Regions from separate parts of the Paenibacillus kandeliae genome, predicted to be linked through region 3. Evidence: predicted binding sites of a transcription regulator. Region 3 holds the regulator's gene; each other region holds the start of a gene.
The links. Region 3 encodes NrdR, which represses ribonucleotide reductase genes. Its sites were predicted from a motif close to AACACNATATATNGTGTT; they were not measured.
Positions count from the first base shown of each region.

Region 1: the regulator NrdR is predicted to act here: its motif matches at 4,031-4,048, upstream of nrdI (class Ib ribonucleoside-diphosphate reductase assembly flavoprotein NrdI).
Region 2: the regulator NrdR is predicted to act here: its motif matches at 2,002-2,019, upstream of ABXR35_RS15280 (anaerobic ribonucleoside triphosphate reductase).

Region 1 is NZ_JBFDUZ010000001.1:39,270-45,948, reverse strand. It holds gene nrdF (class 1b ribonucleoside-diphosphate reductase subunit beta) at 1-698, opposite strand, end outside; gene ABXR35_RS00250 (VOC family protein) at 866-1,330, opposite strand; gene nrdE (class 1b ribonucleoside-diphosphate reductase subunit alpha) at 1,404-3,488, opposite strand; gene nrdI (class Ib ribonucleoside-diphosphate reductase assembly flavoprotein NrdI) at 3,475-3,843, opposite strand; gene ABXR35_RS00235 (glycoside hydrolase family 64 protein) at 5,058-6,140, shown strand; gene ABXR35_RS00230 (GNAT family N-acetyltransferase) at 6,597-6,679, opposite strand, start outside.
Region 2 is NZ_JBFDUZ010000002.1:349,311-355,989, reverse strand. It holds gene ABXR35_RS15290 (stalk domain-containing protein) at 1-70, shown strand, start outside; gene ABXR35_RS15285 (MTH1187 family thiamine-binding protein) at 1,549-1,866, opposite strand; gene ABXR35_RS15280 (anaerobic ribonucleoside triphosphate reductase) at 2,253-4,274, shown strand; gene nrdG (anaerobic ribonucleoside-triphosphate reductase activating protein) at 4,280-4,798, shown strand; gene ABXR35_RS15270 (TerC family protein) at 5,259-6,086, shown strand; gene ABXR35_RS15265 (methyl-accepting chemotaxis protein) at 6,562-6,679, shown strand, end outside.
Region 3 is NZ_JBFDUZ010000001.1:861,219-867,897, reverse strand. It holds gene ABXR35_RS03810 (serine hydrolase domain-containing protein) at 1-1,840, shown strand, start outside; gene nrdR (transcriptional regulator NrdR) at 1,925-2,470, opposite strand; gene ABXR35_RS03800 (lytic transglycosylase domain-containing protein) at 2,676-3,251, opposite strand; gene coaE (dephospho-CoA kinase) at 3,251-3,844, opposite strand; gene mutM (DNA-formamidopyrimidine glycosylase) at 3,854-4,699, opposite strand; gene polA (DNA polymerase I) at 4,746-6,679, opposite strand, start outside.

The sequences.
Region 1 (6,679 bases), 820 kb from region 3:
TGCAGATAACGGAACAGCCCTTCCAGCGTCTCGTATGCATCTTTTTGCTCGTCTTCGCTCAGCTCGCTGTAGATCTCCTGTGCCAGTACACCCACGTATACGCCGTGGATACTTTCATCGCGCAGGATCAGGTCGATGATTTCGCCGCTGCAAGTCATTTTGCCTTGACCTGCCAGATAGAGCGGATAGAAGAAGCCGCTGTAGAACAGATAGCTTTCCAGTAGTACGGATGCAGCCATCGCCAAGAACAGCTCTTTTGGCGAGTTGATACTGTTGTAGTACTGACGGATCGTTTCCGCTTTGCGTTGCAGACGCGGATGATCTTCGACCCATTTGAAAATGTTATCGATTTCCTCAGTGGAGGACAATGTGGTGAAGATACTGCTGTACGATTTGGCGTGAATTTGCTCCATCATCGCCATAAAGCCCAGTACGGCTTTGCGTTGCAGCCCGTCCACATGCTCCATAATTTGTGGCATACCAATGCCGCCTTGAATCGTATCCAGCAGAGTCAGACCGCCTAGTACCTTCATGTACGTTTCGCGTTCAGCGTCACTCAGCTGAATCCAAGACATTTTATCGTCGGACAGCGGAATCTCGTCATCCGTCCAGAACTGCATAATATTCTGATTCCAGAACATCATTGTGAAATCGTCGTCTGGACGGTTCCAGTTTACCGCTTTGATTGGCTCACTCATCGGTAGTATGCCCCTTTCGTATGGCTGGCTTCAAACATCCAGCAAAATCTAAAATCATGCTTGAACTCATAAAAGGACAGCATGCAAAAGAAGCCCGGACGGTGTACGCCCGTGAGAAGTAACTTTTGCAGGCTGTGTTGATATTTCATTCATACTGTATTGCCTGTTCAGGCTTGTTGCCGTTGTTCCCACTCTTTCCATGTCATCAGCGGCTGATCCGGTTGTGCCGAATGCGGCAGCATGGCAAGAAGTTCGAGGGAATGACCGTCGGGATCTGTAAAATAGATCGATACCGCCGGCATAAATGGAAATACGATCAAATCATCGGCACGCTCAACCACATCGCCATGAAAATTCTCGGTAACGATGCCTAGCTTTGCCAGTTCTGATGCAGCCGTACGCAAGGAATCCAGACTCGTTGTAAACGCAAAATGCTGTCGCTGTACAAGCGGAGACGGATAATCTTGCCGAATGCCCAGCATGGATGTACCCGGCTGACCAATCCAGTAAAAACGGCTCTTGCGTTGCTCATCACGATGCAGTAAGGTAACGCCCGGCAGTTGCTCATAAAACCGAGCGGATACCTCTACATCACTAACATTGATATGCGTTTCAAAGATACCTTGAATCATGATTGCACACTTTCTATCGGCATGATGCCCATTGTCTCATGCACATCATGTCGACGGCTTAGTTATTCGTATATTAGATCGAGCAGCTGATGCACTCTTCTACAGTCAGACGCTTAGTGCGTGTGTAGTACAGGGATTTCAGACCTTTGTGTGCAGCATACAGATAGTAACGTGCCAGTTGGCGTGTTGTTACATCACTGCTCACGTGCAGAACGGTAGAAATACCTTGATCCACATGCTGTTGAATCTCCGCAATCAGATCCAGTACTTTGAACTGATCCATTTGGTATGCGGATTTGTAGTAGAAGAAGTTATCTTGCTGCATGTATGGCATTGGATAGTAAGTGGTCGAGTTCGCATACGTACGAGTCTCGATTTGTTCAACGATTGGCATAACGCTGGAAGTCGCGTTTTGGATGTACGAAATGCTTGCTGTCGGCGCAATCGCCAAACGGTACGCATGGTACAGACCGTTCTTCATCACATCAGCTTTCAGGTTTTGCCAGTCTGCTGGTGTAGGAATGGTCATGCTGCCGAACAGTTGTTGTACGCGCGCTGTCGTTGGACGATAGTCGGTAGACAGGTAACGGTCAAAATATACGCCGCTTGCGTAGTCGGATTTATCGAAGTCCATGAACGTTTTGCCCGCTTCGCGCGCGATTTCCATACTTTTCTCCAATGAATAGAAATTCATCATCATGAAGAATGTACGAACAAAGTCTTTTGCCTCGTCGCTTTCGTAAGCGATTTTGTTTTTCGCCAGATAGCCGTGCAGGTTCATAACGCCCAGACCGACAGAGTGCATCTCACGGTTCGCTTTGGCTACGCCCGGTGCATTCGCGATGTTGGTCATATCGCTGACAGATGTCAGACCCATGATGCCTTCATGCACGGATTCGCGGATTTTGCCTAGCTCCATCACGTTCACGATATTCAGGGAACCGAGGTTACAGCTAATATCGCGGCGGATGATGTCTTCCACGCCATAATCGGTAATTTCTGTTGTCTCCTGCAATTGGAAAATCTCGGTGCACAGGTTGGACATTTTCACCGAACCGATACTGTTCAGTGCATGGAATTTGTTAGCGTTACTTTTGTTCATAATATAAGGATAGCCGGATTCCAGCTGAATGCTTGCAATCTTAGTCAGCATGTCGCGTGCGCTCATGATGACTTTCTTTTTCACACGATCATCTGCCAGCAGCGTATCGTACATCTCGTCGATGTTCATATCGTCCAGATGTTTGCCATAGGCTTTGTATACACTGTATGGAGCGAATACGTGCAGCAGTTCGTTTTCCGCTGCCAGTTTGTAGAAACGGTTAGGCACGATCAGACCGATGGACAGAGTTTTCAGACGCGTACGCTCGTCGGCATTGATCTTTTTGCTGTCAAGGAACTCTAGGATGTCCCAGCCGAAAATGTTGTAGTATGCGGCGCCAGAGCCTTTACGTTGACCCATTTGATCGGCATAAGAGAATGCATCCTCCATCAGCTTCAGTACTGGCATAATGCCTTTGGCTGCACCTTCCACGCCTTTGATCGGCTCGCCGCGTCCACGCAGCTTGGAGAGGTTCACCGCTACGCCGCCGCCAATTTTGGACAGCTGCATACAGGTGTTCAGTACATAGTTGATGGAATTGAGGGAATCGTCCATTTCCAACAGGAAGCACGATACCATCTCACCGCGACGACTCTTACCAGCATTCAGGAATGTCGGGGTTGCCGGTTGCAGACGCTGCTCCATCATGGAACGTGCCAGCGTCTTCGCATTCTCGGCATTACCGCGACCCAGATGCAGTGCTACAACAGCGACGCGATCTGCATAATGCTCCAGATATTGCGCACGGTCGTTCGTTTTCACTGCATAGTCTTTGTAGAATTTGGAGGCTGCCATATAGGAAGGAAATTGGAAGTTGTAGCTGTGTGTAATCTCATACACCTCTTCAACATCTTGTGCACCATAGTGGAGGTACATATCCTCATAATAGTCGTTGTCGATCATGTAGCGTACTTTGGACGTTGTGTCCGCGAAGCTCATGCTCTTCTCGTCAACTTCCTTCATATATTCCAGAACCGCTTCTTTATCTTTATCCAAACGGAAAAAACCGCTGTCGTCGCGTTGCATCAATAGGTTGTTCAATTCAATATGCCGCAATTTTCTCTACCTCCTGTACGAATCGTTGTGCATCTCCTGTCGTGCCGGACAGTTCAAATTTGTATACGACGGGAACGTTGTATAGTGCCGAGATCAGATCAGCGCTTTTACCAAAGTTGTCGCCCCAGTTGCGATTACCGCTCGCTGCTACGCCGAGCATACGGTTGTGGTTTTTCTCCAGAAAATGAGTCACCCGTTCCGGGACCTGACCGAAGCCAGTCGTATAGGTGATCAATACAAAAGGTTCATTCAGTTGCAGCGCTTCTTCAATCTGTACCGCCTGCACTGATGTATGTTTCAATTTTCCGATAAACCGCCGTACATTGCCCGTTTTAGAATCGTACGCAATCAGCATGGGATGACATCTCCTTTTCAACTCAATATGTAGTATGGGTGTACTGTACAGCTCAGCTTCCTCATCACCGGTAACAACCGCTGAATGGCTGATTCCCCACTGTGCCAGTCGCTCTTACAATGCATTACCCATATATGGTCCCCTAAAACATCCGTTCATCAATATATGGGAGATGTTTTTGAGTGTATACCCTATATATTGTGTTGTCAATAGCGTACGAAAGTACGAAACGTAAGTGCCGAAGTGAAGATTTACAGCACTTTTCCCTTTAAAAACAAGAACTATCAGGCATCTATGCACGGCTGTGACTGCCGGTATGTCGTCAAAAAAATAAACTACTTGACATACTATATATGGTTTGTTCCTTCCAGCGTTTTGTCTATCATTTCCAGAACAAGAAACACGGTCAGAACCATAACAATTTTGGACACTCAAGTATAAAACTTTACTGCTTCCGACCCAAAAAAGCAAATGAAAATTGCTGCATTTGAAGAAAGTTCATAATTGAAAAAGCTTGCAACAATCTTTTTTATTTCTTGATGTCATCTTTGCGTCGAGGCGTGTATTTCAGATATGTGAATGCACCGCCATTTGAGAGCGGATTCAGGATCATTTGCTGAAATGATGGATGTGAAAACAATCATTTCGGGAGAACGGATATTGATTTTGTGAAAAGGATACTTGGTAGTCAGGATGGAGAGTCATGTTTCTTCTATAGAAGTCATGATTGTGGGATTGAGGATAGTAGATAGTGAATAGGTAAGATATTTTGCTGACGCAAAATCACTTTTTATTAGACCTCGTGTTTTAAGAGCGCAAACAAGAGGCATCGTAGGGAACATTCTACTATATATGATGATTCTATCAGCGGTACCGTATATATCTAATGGTATTGGGCTTGCAAGGCACGTCGCATATGGCGATGATTAGGGCGGAAGTGATCGTTGCTACGGAAGATGTGGATTTTCTGATCTGGAATGCACGGTTATAATTCCGTATGAACTGAATATGATGAATCTGTCCAAACCGTGGTCTGCTGCTATAGAGACTTTGATTTGGTTGGCTTCCCTTTTCTTCTCAAATAACGTGAGTGGTCGTATATAGCGGACATACCGATCAAGATCACCATTCCAAATTCTATAATTTTAAATAAATTACATATAATGTATAATAAAATCGCAATATGAAAGCGTATACAAAAAAGGAGGAATTTGATGTTTCATTGGATTGGTAAATGTGTGCTGCTGGCAGCACTGGTGATTGCAGGTTTTGCATCGCCGGGTCTGACTAGCAACGTCTCGGCTGCTGCCCCTTCGGTAGGTTCTATTTCCGCTTCATCCATCCCAGCGCCAACTGGTAGCGGTGTGATGACTTTCAAGCTACTGAATGCGACAAACGGTGCTTATTCAGACAGTCAGGTTTACTGGGGCATCCTCGGTATCAATCCAGCAACCAAGCAGTGGAGTTATCTGACTAGCTCCGGCGAGCTACGTCCGATCTCTGCCGCGCTGAATGACGCTTCTGGTCATCTGACCAAAAACGGTGTCAATTACGCCAACATCTACAGCACCATCGCTCAGAAAGAATGGGTGAGTCTGCCGAAAATGGATTCCGGTCGCATGTTCATCTGCGTCGGTTCGCCATGTTATATCAAAACATACAATGACGGCTTCGCTGGACCGGATATTAACAATCCGTCCGACCCGAACCTAAATGTGTATTTTGATTTTGTCGAGTTTACGGTGAATGATTCCGGGTATCACGGCAATACTACGCGTGTAGATGGATTCGGCTTCCCACTGCAACACCGTCTGGTGAACCGTGCAGGCAACTATGACCGCACAGTGGGTGAACAGGAATCGGAAACACGGGCAAGTATTTTCAGCAAGTATAAGAGCGAAGTGCCAACTGCCTTCAAAGGGCTGGCAGATGTACAAGCGCCTTACCGCATCGTAGCACCGATTCATGGCTCGTTCAAAGCGGGCGGTGCGAATGCGAATTATTTTGCTGGGTATGCGAATTATACGACGCAGGAGATTCTGCTCTGTAATGGAGCATTGCAGGAATCACCGGGCATTTGCTCGGCGATTAACCGACATGTGTATGGGAACCAAGCGGATTGGAATAATGTAGCTGCCTATTACAAAGCGGCTCCGGCGAATTATTATGCGAAGTTCTGGCATGATCATAGTATTGGCGGACTGGCGTATGGGTTTGCTTATGATGATTATAATCAGCAGGCGGCTTATCTTGAGGTTGGTGATCCGAAAGGATTGATTATTCGCGTAGGCTGGTAAGTGTTCATTGCTTGCTGGTTTGAAATTGTGAATGGTTGGGGTGCTTGAGCAACAAGCACTCCGAAAAGGAATAAGGGAATGGAACTCAGGTGGAGTCACGAGAATCTACGGATTAGGATTGCATGTAGATTCTCGCGACTCCAAAGTCGTTCCTTTTCCCTTATTTCCTTTTCTCCGTTCCGTGCTTAGAAACAACCTAATGAACAAGTTAAGCTTTTGTATCAAGAAAACCACTGATTAAAACCTTTTACGTGCCGATAACACAATGTATTATTACCATTCTACATGAACTGAAAAAGGCAGATCAGCACTAACTGATCTGCCTTTTATGATTATATATCTTATTCTTTGCTTGCTACCTTCCTACGGCGCTGGATCGATGCTAGATTGTTGTTCAGCTCTTTCAGGCATCTACATAGTAAGCAGTATTAACATAGTCGCCTATGTCCTTAGAACTTATAGCAGATCCTTCTCTAGCACAATCTTGAAAGACCCTTGCGCATCGGTAAATGTATCCACAATATCGAAGCCGTACTGAA
Region 2 (6,679 bases), on a different contig from region 3:
GTTCGCTGAGAACTTCGACTGGAACATGTCCTACAGCGGCGGCATGATCACACTGTCTAAAGTATATTAATCCACTTTATCGTTTGCACCCTTCCGCTCCGCGGATGGAGACGGAAGCGGCATACAGGTCAACTAGGGAATACATCGCAGACTCCCTGCTTGCCTCTTCGCAAACGAACGCTGGATACAAAAAAAGGACTTCCTTCACCGGAAGTCCTTTTTTTGTCTCTCTCTTTGTACATCTGTTTGTGTCCTTCTTTTTGTATCTCTATTACTGTTCGTATTTTCATATCCTCATGCTAATTTTTGACTTTTATGCAGTATAGGTGTATACTATGAAGTGTTGTTTTTAACCCTCGGTTTTATCCTTCGCAATTTTCCGGGTGCTGCCGGAATCATTTCAAATTTCCTTTCTTTTCTTACAAACCATTGAAATTTGAGTATCTGATTCACACTGGCGCGGTCATCGGAGCCGCAAGGACAAAAGAGAGGTAGGGCTTTTGTTGTTTTGGATTCATCGTATACAGAGCGAGGCTATTCCATGTACGTCCATCCTGTATACACAAAGCAAGCGAACCAAAACCGTCCCCGTCCATCCATTTCACATTCACCGCACACGGGGTTACGGGTTAACGATAGCTGCAGTTAAGCAGCCATATGACACCGGAGAGCAGGTCTACGCAGCCTGACTCTGTAACTAAAGCAGTACATTTTGCACCTCAGGCATCCCAACATGCCACGCAAAATCCGGCTACACCAATTACACACATTGTTGAGCATGAAGCAATTCACATATGGCTCGTAGGCTGCATGAACGGCTTATGGCATTTCAAGCACAAATCAAACATAAGACGCAACACCAGATCCCCGGCAGGACAACCACACGTTGTCCCACCGGGGATCGTCCAATTTATAGACCCATATCCTTAATGCTCAACCTCTAAAAGCCCTCTTTTGCATAAGATGTAAAAACGATAAAGTCTGCACCCGCACATAACGAAGGAAACGAAATAAGGAAAAAGGGCGACTTCTAGTGTTTGCGATTTTCAAACACGTTGTTCAATGAAAAGTGATTTTTGCGAAGCAAAATATCTTACTACTTTGGAGGTGCGAGAATCTACATTCACTCCTATTCCGTAGATTCTCGTGCCTCCACCGGAGTCCTGTTTCCTTATTCCTTTCCGAAGTGATGTCCGCACAAAACTCTATCCCCTCCCCACCACCAAAAAAGAGCAAAAAAAGAGACCTCATCATTCGCAGCTGATGAGGTCTAAAGATATAGTAATTCAAAAGGGGTTATTACAGACACTATACCGCATATATCTTAAAAAAACCTGACAATAACCTTAAAGAAACATTAATTTTATCATTTTAGGTATCCTGATTTATAATATTGGGCAAAAAAAGAACGCCACGGTCGCAGTCCATGGCGTTCAATCTGTTTATATATTCAAAAGGGGTATGCGTTAACTATAGCCACCTTTTCTTAAAACTTTATGAACTTGACCTAAAAAAGCCATTAATTTTGCGATTTTAGGCTTTTTTTGCTCAAGAGGGGTTGGAATCCGCTAATTTACTACGTACAGAATCCAATTTGTACTGTGCTGACGTCGGATGATCGCGCCGATCATCAATTTTGACCGCTGTGGATACACGTCCCGCTCCCTCCTCAAACGGGCTTTCATGCAACGCTTGAATCGCTCGGAACACATCGCCAATCTCACCCTCGATAATCGTACTCATCGGTGTCAATTGAATGCTGATCCCCTGCTGTTTATCCAATACACGCTGCATTTGTGCCACATACGAACTCAGACTGGTGCTGCCTGTACCGACCGGAATCACGGTCACTTCTGCAATTGCCATCGTAAACTCCTCCTCTATACCGCATTTGATTGTATTCTATTCCTGTTTTACCCAAAATCCAACCCTACCATCAGACAATGTACTGATCTTTCCTTTCTTTTCGCATAGCATCAAGGCACATGCGATTTTATACCTTTGTCAATATATTGTGTCATATCACAGACTGAACGCCTACATATAGAATACAATTACCGATTGTTTATGTTTAGTATGGACCATTTGAGTAATGGAAAGGATGAGCTGAACTGATGACTATTCATCGCTCCCTGATGAACCCTGCTCACTTGTTGAGCCATGACGACACTTCCACTCCGCCACCAGCAGCATCAGATATACAAGTGGCACCGAGCATCCCTGTAACGACATCATATGAACAGCATCCCATCATGGAGATGGGCGCACATATTATGTATGGTGAGCACGAATCAGCACGTGAGAATGCCAATCTGAACGGCGACAGCTTTTCCGGTAAAATGAGCCGATTTGGCAGTGAATATTCAAAATATTATACAAAGGCACGTATTCTTCCGCCGCATATCGCCGAAGCGGTCCAGCAGAATCGTATCTATATTCATGATCTGGATCATTATGCGCTCGGTACGACCAACTGTATCTTTATTCCGTTTGAACGGCTACTACGAGATGGCTTTAGCAGCGGTAACGGCAGTCTGCGTACACCCAATTCGATTATGACAGCAATGGCGCAGGTGGCGATTATTTTCCAATGCCAGCAAAACTCTCAATACGGCGGTGTTGCTGCCAACAAGCTGGATTATGATCTGGCACCGTATGTCACCCGTTCGTTCCGCAAGCATCTGCGCAAAGGGCTGCATTATCTGGGCGAATGGACAGCAACGCAGCTCTCTGAGGAGCAATCTATTACACAGAGGGAGCAGTTGATCGCACAGGCGCATATGAATGACAGCGAGCTGGAGCTACATTATCCGCTGGCTTACCGATATGCAATGGAAGAGACGCGCAATGAGACATTCCAAGCAGCGGAGAGTCTCATTCATAATCTGAATACGATGTCGAGTCGAGGCGGCGGACAGATTCCGTTTACAAGTATTAATTATGGGACATGTACCTCGCCGGAAGGTCGATTGGTAATGGAGAGCCTGCTAGCGGCGACCGTTCGCGGCTTGGGCAATGGCGAGACACCTATTTTCCCGATTCAAATCTTCAAGTGCAAGCGGGGCATTAATCAACAGCCCGGCGATCCCAATTACGACCTATTCCTAAAAGCAATCGACTGTACATCGCGTCGGCTATATCCAAACTTCGCGAATCTGGATGCGCCGCTAAATCGCGAATATCTGGTAGAAGGTGATCCCGATACGGAGTTTGCCACGATGGGCTGCCGTACACGCGTCGTTGCCGACCGATTTGGACGGAATCATCTGTCCGGTAAGGGCAATCTGTCCTTTAACACGATCAATCTGGTGAAGCTGGGGCTGGATTACGGTACTGTGATGCCAAGATCGGTGATACCAAGATCGAACATGTCTTTCTTCGTAGCGTCTTCGGATGATTCCATGACGTCAGTTCGTCGTCAGGAGCCGGATGAACAGGGCTTTTACCGAGCGTTGGACGAATGTATGCAGCTGGCGGTGGAAGCCCTACTGCATCGGTTTCACATTCAGGCGGCGCAGCCTGCCAAGGCTTCGGACTTTATGATGCGGGAAGGGGTATGGGAAGGTGGCAATGAATTGGCACCGGACGATGCCGTTGGGGAGCTGCTCAAGCATGGTACGCTGTCGATTGGTTTTATCGGGTTAGCGGAATGTATGTATGCTCTGTATGGTAGCCATCATGGTGCAGATGATGCGATCTATCAAAAAGCGCTGAACATGATACGCCATATGCGTAACATATGCGATCAGTGGAGCGAACAGTACAATCTGAATTTCTCGCTGATGGCAACGCCCGCCGAGGGGCTATCCGGCAAATTCGTCGCCGTGGACCGTCAGCATTACGGCAGTATTGCTGGTGTTACCGATCGTGAATACTACACGAACTCCTTTCATATTCCGGTCTATCACAGCATCCCTGCCGCCGATAAAATTCGATTGGAAGCGCCATTCCATGAGCTATGCAACGCGGGCGCGATCTCCTATATCGAGCTGGACGGCAATGCACGACAAAATCATGAAGCGCTACAGCGGATCATACACTACGCTCTATCGCAGCAAATCAGCTATTTTAGCATCAATCATCCAGTGGATCGTTGCACTGCCTGCGGATATGAAGGCATCATCGGCTCCCATTGCCCATCATGCGGGGAATCAGAGCAGCACGTCCATATCGCCCGTCTGCGCCGCGTCACCGGCTATCTGACTGGCGATTATCAGACGCGCTTCAACCCTGCCAAGCAGGCAGAGGTGCGCGACCGGCTCAAGCATCGCTGATGAGCATGAACATTTGCGGTTATATTCCAGAGTCGATCAATGAAGGGCGAGGTGTGCGGGCGGTTGTCTTTATTAGCGGCTGTCGTCATGCTTGTCCGGGCTGCTTCAGTCCGCATACATGGTCGTTTACCGCTGGGGAACCATTTACCGCTTCGTTACAGCAGGACATCATCGACGGCATGGCACGTAATCCGCTACTAGACGGGTTGACGATTGCGGGCGGCGATCCGTTCTTCTCTGCTGACGACGTAGCGCTATTTGTGGAGAAGGTGCGTGCGCAATTGCCCCAGCTGTCGATCTGGATATATAGCGGATTTACATGGGAGCAAATCTTTTTTCAACAACCTCAAAAATATTTGAAACTTCTATCCTTATGCGACGTATTGATTGATGGAAGATTCGAGAAGTCGCTACGCGATGTGTCTCTGCCGTATCGTGGCAGCAGCAATCAGCGAGTCATTGATGTGCAGCAGAGCATCTATCAGCGACAGGTTATTCTCTGGCAATCTCCGCTAAGTTTGTAGAATGAAATCGTGCAAGTAGTCAAAGTAGATAAAATAAGCCAATCCAAGCACGATAAGCACAAGCAATATTTTCTACTTTTGCAAAATTTTATTGTACAAAATATTGACTTATACTAGTAAATTGCATATGATGTGCTTAATGTAACAGCCGGGCTGCTTCAATCCGAACCATCCGGTGTTATATATACTCATTCCCACTTCAAACACTACCTTAATTTCATAAACCTATTCCTGTTAAAGGGGAGTAGCTGTACAGGCAACGTCGTCATTACGGGTGAATAACCCCGGCTTTGCTTGGCAATCATTCGAAATCTGAATGTCATTGTTAGCGAGACCTTTACCACAAAATTGGTGAAGACTCGCTATTTCTTGGGAGACCTTTACCTTTGTGGTAAAGGTCTCTTTTTATATAGAGGCTGCTAATGGCCGTTAACAACAATTTATTTCTAGGAGGAGTCTTATGGATGCAGCATTATTGTTAGAGTATGGCTGGGTACTGCTCGTATTGATCGCGCTGGAAGGTTTGCTTGCTGCCGATAACGCGTTGGTACTGGCGATTATGGTTAAGCATTTGCCGGAGGAGCAGCGCAAAAAGGCATTGTTCTACGGTTTATTCGGGGCATTCGTATTCCGCTTCGCTTCCCTGTTCGTTATCTCGTTCCTCGTTGACGTGTGGCAGGTGCAAGCGATTGGTGCCCTGTATCTGTTGTACATCTCCATTAACCACATCGTCCGCCATGTGTTCGCCAAGTCGAAGACAGATGAAGCTGCCGATGACAAAGGTCCAGCTGCTAACCCGAAAAAGCAATCCGGCTTCTGGATGACCGTCTTCAAGGTCGAAGTTGCTGATATCGCGTTTGCGGTTGACTCCATTCTGGCGGCGGTTGCATTGGCTGTCGCGTTGCCTGCAAGTGGATTGCCGCCAATCGGCGGTCTGGATGGCGGTCAGTTTATCGTTATCTTCTTGGGTGGTCTGATCGGTCTGATCATCATGCGTTTCGCCGCCTCGTTCTTCGTTCGTCTGTTGCAGGAGCGTCCGGGTCTGGAAGTTGCCGCATTTGTTATCGTCGGCTGGGTCGGTGTGAAGCTGTCCGTCATTACATTGGCTCACCCAGCACTGGCAGTCATTCCAGAGCACTTCCCTGAAAATAAAATTTGGAAGCTCAGCTTCTACGTTGTTCTCGTCGCCATTGCTGCTGCCGGTTGGTTCTTGTCCAGCAAACGCGAGATTCCAGAAGATGAGAACGCAGTAAAAGAAGTCAAACAAGAAATCAAAGAAGACCTGTAAATGGAATGAGCTAACAGTACACAGCAATCTTGTATTGCGAGCTATGCCATTCCTCATTGTTACCCCAAGGCAGTCTCTACGGAGGCTGCCTTTTTTATTTGCTGTTTACTGCTGTATTCGCTCTATTCATTCCTACGGAACAACGGTCATCAATGGGAAAATACCAGCAATTTTATCCCTTTTTTACTCCGTATGCTCGCTTAATGAGCATACGTTCGGGTATGAGATACATATAAACTTTTTTTGAAAATTATGGATTTAATATTATTTTTTTGAATAAAGTGACGAAATAGTTATATGTAAATGTTTATTTCCAATTCTATCCTTCTCTCTCAACGGTTGCTATTTGAACCGTCCATTTCTCTCCTTATTCATAGCCCGAACGTTACGCACACGCATCTGGCAGTTGTAATTTGATTTTGTGAATTACATAGCTCTAGCCAAGCATCACACTACACTAAATGGAGTGAATATTATGCGAATTGCCGGTAATTTTAAGACGTTCACCAAGTTGATCGTTGCTTTTATTCTAGTATCCCTTATCGTTGCTGCTGTCGGTCTGTATAGCATGATCAATTTAAACCGGATGAAGG
Region 3 (6,679 bases):
CAAACAAAATATTACAAGCACAGACATGTTCGGTATTGGCTCCACCAGTAAAATGTATGTCACTGCCGCTACGATGCTACTAGCAGATGAAGGCAAAATCGATATTGATCAGCCACTGACAACGTATCTGCCCAATTTCAGTATGGCAGACGAGCGGTATCGCACTATCACGCCACGTATGCTGATGGATCATTCGTCCGGTTTTTACGGCAGTCATTATGGCAACAGTATTATGTTCAACGACAACAGCACCTTCAATCATGATACGCTGCTAGAGCATATGAAGACTGAAAAGCTCAAAGCCAATCCCGGTGCATTTTCCGTGTATTCCAATGATAGCTTCCAGATGCTAGAGCTGTTAGTGGAGCAGGTCGGTGGCATGCCATACACTACCTTTATTCGAGAAAAATTCACGACACCACTGAATCTGAAATCAACGCTTACGCCACTAGACGAGTTTGATCGGAAACGGTTGGTAAAAGCGTACAGTTCCCCAGATAGCAAGACTCCGCTTCCCGTTGAAAACACTAATATTCTGGGTACTGGCGGCTTGTATGCTAGCGCGGAAGATATGGTTCGTTTTGCTGAGGTATTAACTGGTCAACGTACCGATATTCTGTCGAAAGAAGCTACTGACGAGATGGCAAAACCGCAATATCGCAATGGCATCTGGGTAGCAGAACAATCCAATATTTTCAACTATGGACTGGGCTGGGATGCGATGGATCTGTCGCCGTTTGACCGTTATGGTCTGAAAGCGATGACCAAGGGCGGCGATACGATTGTGTATCATTCTTCCCTCATAACGATTCCGGGCGAGCGTATGAGCATGGCAGTAACTTCCGCTGGCGGTTCGTCCGTCTTCGATCAGGCATTTGCTACAACGGTCATGCTGGATCTGTTAAAGGAAAAAGGCACTATTTCCAAAATTCTGCCCGATCAAAGTATCGCCAAGCCTGCGAAAGCAATAGCGATGCCTGCCAAGTTGAAGCAATATGCTGGTCTGTACGCTGTCACTGGTGAAACATTTGATGTCGCATTCCGCAACAACAAGCTGCGTGTACCTATGCAAATGTCCGGTCTGGTGCCAGAGCAGGATTATATCTACGCTGGCAATGGCAAATTCCGCAGTGAGGACGGTTCCGCCACTGTTAGCTTTGAGAAGCAAACCAACGGTCTAACTTATATGAAAATGGACGGCTATCTCAATCTGCCGGGTCTGAGCCAATCGCATATGGTCATGTATATCGGGCAAAAACTGCCGGTCCAAAAGCTGGACAAATCGGTGCAACACGCTTGGTCCAAACGCAATGGCAAAACGTATTACAATGTCGATGAGCAGATTCAATCGGTCTTTTACAGCGCTCCATCAATATTGACCAAAACGATCAAGCTGGATGATAGCAAAAGCTATGCGATGGCAACCAAAATCGTCGATAGCAATCACAGCGTCAACACGTTGCAAATTCCAGTAATGAATGGTCGCGATACGTTTGATCTGGAATTCTACACCAAGCAAAACAAAGAGTACGTCAAATCGACCTCGCAATCATATATCAGCGAGGATAATATCGCTACACTGCCAGCCAGTGCTTCGTCTGTGGTCACCCTGCCAGCTGATCATGTAGCAACATGGTTCAATATCGGCAAAACTGTAGGCGGCAAAAAGCTGAAGGTCGATCTTCCGAGTAAAGGTGGATTCGTCGTTTACACCGCTGATGGACAGTTGTACTACTCATCTATCAACAGCGGCAACAAACAAGTCACACTGCCAAAAGGCGGTAAAATCGTATTTGGTGCTTCTGCCAATGCTTCGTTTACATTAAAAATCAGCAAATAATCAATAATCAAAAAGCATCGCTGCGCAGAGTCTCATATGAGATTCATAGCAGCGATGCTTTTTGGTTGGAATGTCAATCCGTGTTCAATCGCGGTCGGGATCATCCAGATCTCGACTAGTGTCAGATACAGACGCATTCGATTCGTGCTTGCGGATCGGTTTCTTGTCCGTCTTCGGTTCATCACTTAACAGACCTTGCAGTTCCTTCATAAACATGTTGATGTCTTTGAACTGGCGGTATACAGAGGCAAAGCGTACGTATGCGACCTCGTCGACCGGATACAGCTGCTCCATCACCAGTTCGCCGACAGCACGGCTTTCCACCTCGGCAAGCGCAGTAGCGTACAGGCTCTTTTCCACCTCGGATACAATCGCATCCAACTGGTCGACCGATACCGGACGCTTTTCGCAGGCGCGAATCAGACCGCGCAGCAGCTTGTCACGACTGAACTCTTCGCGGCTGCCGTCTTTTTTGATCACGATGAGAGGGGTTACTTCCACCATCTCAAACGTGGTAAACCGACGGCTACAGCTTTCGCATTCCCGTCTGCGGCGGATGGACTTATTATCATTCGCCGGTCGAGAATCCAGCACCTTGGTGCCATTGTGACCACAGTAGGGGCATTTCACCGCTGTGTCACCTTCCTTTCATCACAAATGCTTCTTTTACTTGTTCAATTGTGTGTCATTCATGCTTGTACTATTTTGTGTTGGTTTGTGGATGCCTATTACGGGCTGCATATCCTGTATCTATCGTCCGTCTGCTGCATGGATGGTGTACATACTCATCAAATGAAGATCGTCAAATGAAGATTGCCAAACCTGTAACCTTGACTTAGAACTGATCATACAGCTTTGTATATTGCTTATAATAATATAATACACGTTGAACATAATGTCTCGTTTCGCCATAAGGAATATCTTTGGCATCTTCGAGCGTACCGTCCCATTTACCGGATTTGATCCAGTTTTTGACGTTGCCGGGACCAGCGTTGTAGGCAGCGATGACCGCTACCTTGTTGCCGCCAAACTGCTGCATCAGATTGTTGATATACCATGTGCCTAACTCAATATTAGGATCAATATCATGCTTGACCGAATCCAAAGTCACATCACTCAAATGTGCCTTTTCCATTGCCCATTTGGCAGTATCAGGCATCAGCTGCATGAGACCGAGTGCGCCCTTTTTCGATTCCATGCTGGGTTGGTAATTGGTCTCGACTCGAATGATCGAGGCGATCAGAAACGGATCAACCTGATATGCCTCGGCATGTGCGCGAATCTCATCTTTATACTGGATCGGATACACAAGTCCCATCCAGCGTGCATTGAACAGAACAAGCAATAATACGATGATGAACAAGGGCAACAGTACACGCTTGCGGATCAGCGTGGATTTGAGCTTGCTCATCATAATCCCTTGCCATTCCAGAACTGCTGCAACTGTGCCTGTGTCTGCTCCCATGTACCGCTATTGTCGATAACGATGTCGGCGAGCTGCCTTTTCTGTTCAATATCCATTTGTGCTGCCAGTCGCAGTGCCGCTTGCTCCTGATCCAGCGAATCCCGCTGCATCAGACGCTGCAATTGCACCTCTCGCGGTACATAGACGACCATAATTTCCTCAAATGTATATGCTCCCTTGGATTCATACAGCAGTGGGATGTCCGCAATCACCAGACGCTGCGGATTCTCAGCTTCCAGCTGAGCTACCCGACTGTAGATCAGCTCACGAATCGCCGGATGGGTAATGCCTTCCAGTGCCTTCCGTTCCTCAGGATGTGCAAAAATATGTGCTCCCAGACGCTTGCGATCCAGCGTACCATCAGCCAGTAACATCTCTGCGCCAAAACGTTCACTGACCTGCTGTAGCACCGGATGTCCGGGCATCATCACTTCGCGGGCAATCTGGTCCGCATCAACCAGCGCCGCTCCCTGCTGTACAAGCCATGACGCCACTGAGCTTTTGCCCGTGGCGATTCCTCCGGTTAATCCTATATTCATGGCGTCACCTCAACTATTCACACGTGTCGGCAAAGGCTGGCATACCGGGCAATAATGAGTACCCCTGCCACCAACAACGGTTTTTTCGATCAATGTTCCGCATTCATGGCATGGCTGCGCTTTGCGTCCATAGATGCGCAGACTGTGCTGGAACATGCCCATTTCACCTTGTCCGTTCACATAGGATTTAATCGATGATCCGCCTGCGGCAACGGCATCGTTTAATGTCGATACAATGGCTTCATGCAGTCGAATCAACTGCTCCTCATTCAAGTTGCCAGCAATCGTCTCGGGATGAATACCGGCGCGGAACAGCGCCTCATCCACATAGATGTTGCCGATGCCGACAACGTATGCTTGATTGAGCAATACAGGCTTGATCATCGTTTTGCGTTTGCCAATGATCTGGATAAATTGCTCTGTTGTAAACGTTGGATCCAGCGGCTCCTTGCCTAGCTGCATTAGCGGCTTGGATTCCATATCTTCACCAGTTTTAAACAGGTGCATCGTGCCAAATTGGCGTACATCCTTGTAACGTAGCTCTGTACCGTCGGTAAAGTGAAAAATGACATGGGTATGCTTTTCCACTGGCTCATCCTGACGGTATACACCATAACGTCCCTCCATCCGCAGATGAGAAACCATAACCAGCCCGTCCATGATGATGCGTAAAAATTTACCACGGCGTTCGACCGTTTCAATCGTGTGTCCCTGCAATTCCAGTGCAAATTGCTGCGGATCATCCGGTCGCTGTACAATGCGTGGCAAGGAGACGGTTACCCGTTCAATCTGTTTGCCGGGGATCAGTGTGTTTAGTGTGCGTCTGACAGTTTCTACTTCCGGCAATTCCGGCATAAGTGTTCACCTTTCCTTTATCGCTATATTCTACATAGGAATGTTTTTATTTGGCTTCATACCAGTTTGCACCGTAGCTTACATCGGCTTTGAGCGGCACGCTCAGCTTCAGCGCATCTTTCATAACCTGCGGTACAAGGGTTTTCATTTGCTCTAGTTCATCGGCAGGCACTTCAAATACCAACTCATCATGCACCTGTAGTAGCATACGGCTTTTCAGCCCTTGCTCGGTTAAGGCGCGGTCCATATGCACCATCGCCAGCTTGATAATATCAGCGGCAGTTCCTTGAATCGGTGTATTCATCGCTGTACGCTCGGCAAAGGAGCGCAGATTGAAGTTGGATGAGCGAATCTCCGGCAGATACCGACGGCGTTCCAGCATCGTTTTCACATAGCCGCTCTTCTTCGCTTCATCAACAATATCGTCCATATACTGGCGAACCCCGCCAAATACATCAAAGTATTGATTGATAAAATCACTCGCTTCTTTACGCGTAATGCCCAAGTTCTGTGATAATCCGTAATCGCTGATGCCGTATACGATGCCGAAGTTAACCGCTTTGGCAGAACGACGCATATTGCTGTCCACCTGATCTTCGCTCACACCGAATACATCCATCGCGGTCTTCGTATGAATATCCATATCGTGGACAAACGCATCCTTCAAGCCTGGATCATTGGAAATGTCTGCGAGTACGCGCAGCTCAATCTGCGAATAGTCCGCCGCTAGAATGGACCAGCCTTGCTGCGAAGGCACGAATACTTTACGCAGCTTGCGCCCTTCTTCTAGGCGAATCGGAATATTTTGCAGGTTTGGATACTGACTGGACAACCGTCCGGTTGCTGTAATCGTCTGACGGAAGTAGGTATGCACTTTCCCAGACTTGGGATGAATCTCTTTGAGCAGACCTTCCACATACGTTGATTGCAGCTTGGCAATCTGACGGTAAATCAAGATGTACTGCACAATATCATGATACGGCGCCAGTTCCTCTAGCACGTCTGCACTGGTGGAATAGCCGGTTTTGGTTTTCTTTTTCACAGGTAGACCGAGACGATCAAACAGAATCTCGCCCAGCTGTTTCGGTGAATTCAGATTGAACTCCGTGCCTGCCAGCTCATAGATTTGTGAGACAAGCTGGCTAATCTTCTGTTCAAATTCCTTGCCCAGCGCACGCAGCTCATCTGTGTTGACAGCAACGCCCTGCTTTTCCATATCCGCGAGAATACGGGACAGCGGCATCTCCAGATCATTGAACAGCGGAGTCATCTCATTCTGTTCCAGCTGTTCACGCTGAAGCGGTACGAGTTGACGGATCGTATGCGCCTTGAGCGCCATATGGTTACTCAGCACATCCTGCTCCGGCACTTTGTATTTGGCGCCCTTGCCAAATACATGCTCGTCGTCCGCTAGCAGCGGTAGACCATATTTGCCCGCCAAGGCGCTCAGACTTTGACCAGATTCGGTCGGGTCCAGCAGGTAAGCGGCAATCTGAATATCGAATGCAGCTCCGGCAAAAGCAATATCGTCCCAATATAGCACCAGATCGGCGCGATGCAGATCATGACCATTTTTGGAAATGGAGCTGTCGGCAAGCCATGTGCGGATTGCCGCAGCAGCCTCACTTTTCAGTGTATCCGGGGTCAGGAAATAATAATCCTCTGGCGTCGCAAACAAAATGCCTACTAGCTCCGCATGATGCGGATTATCTCCATGACTCTCCACATGCACAACATCCACTGTAGCCAGTGCCTGCTCTAATGTAGATAGGTTGTTCTCATCAATGATAACTACATTTAATTCCGGCGCCTGAATGATCTCCATACTATCCAGATCGAGATCGTCCAGTGTCGCATCAGGATGAGCAGCTACATCGTTCAGATTCAAGCGTTGCAGAATCGATTTGAATTCCAGCTTTTGTAAGGCAGAGACGGCGGTTGCTGCCTGAATACCGTCATATTTCATACTATCCCAGCCCG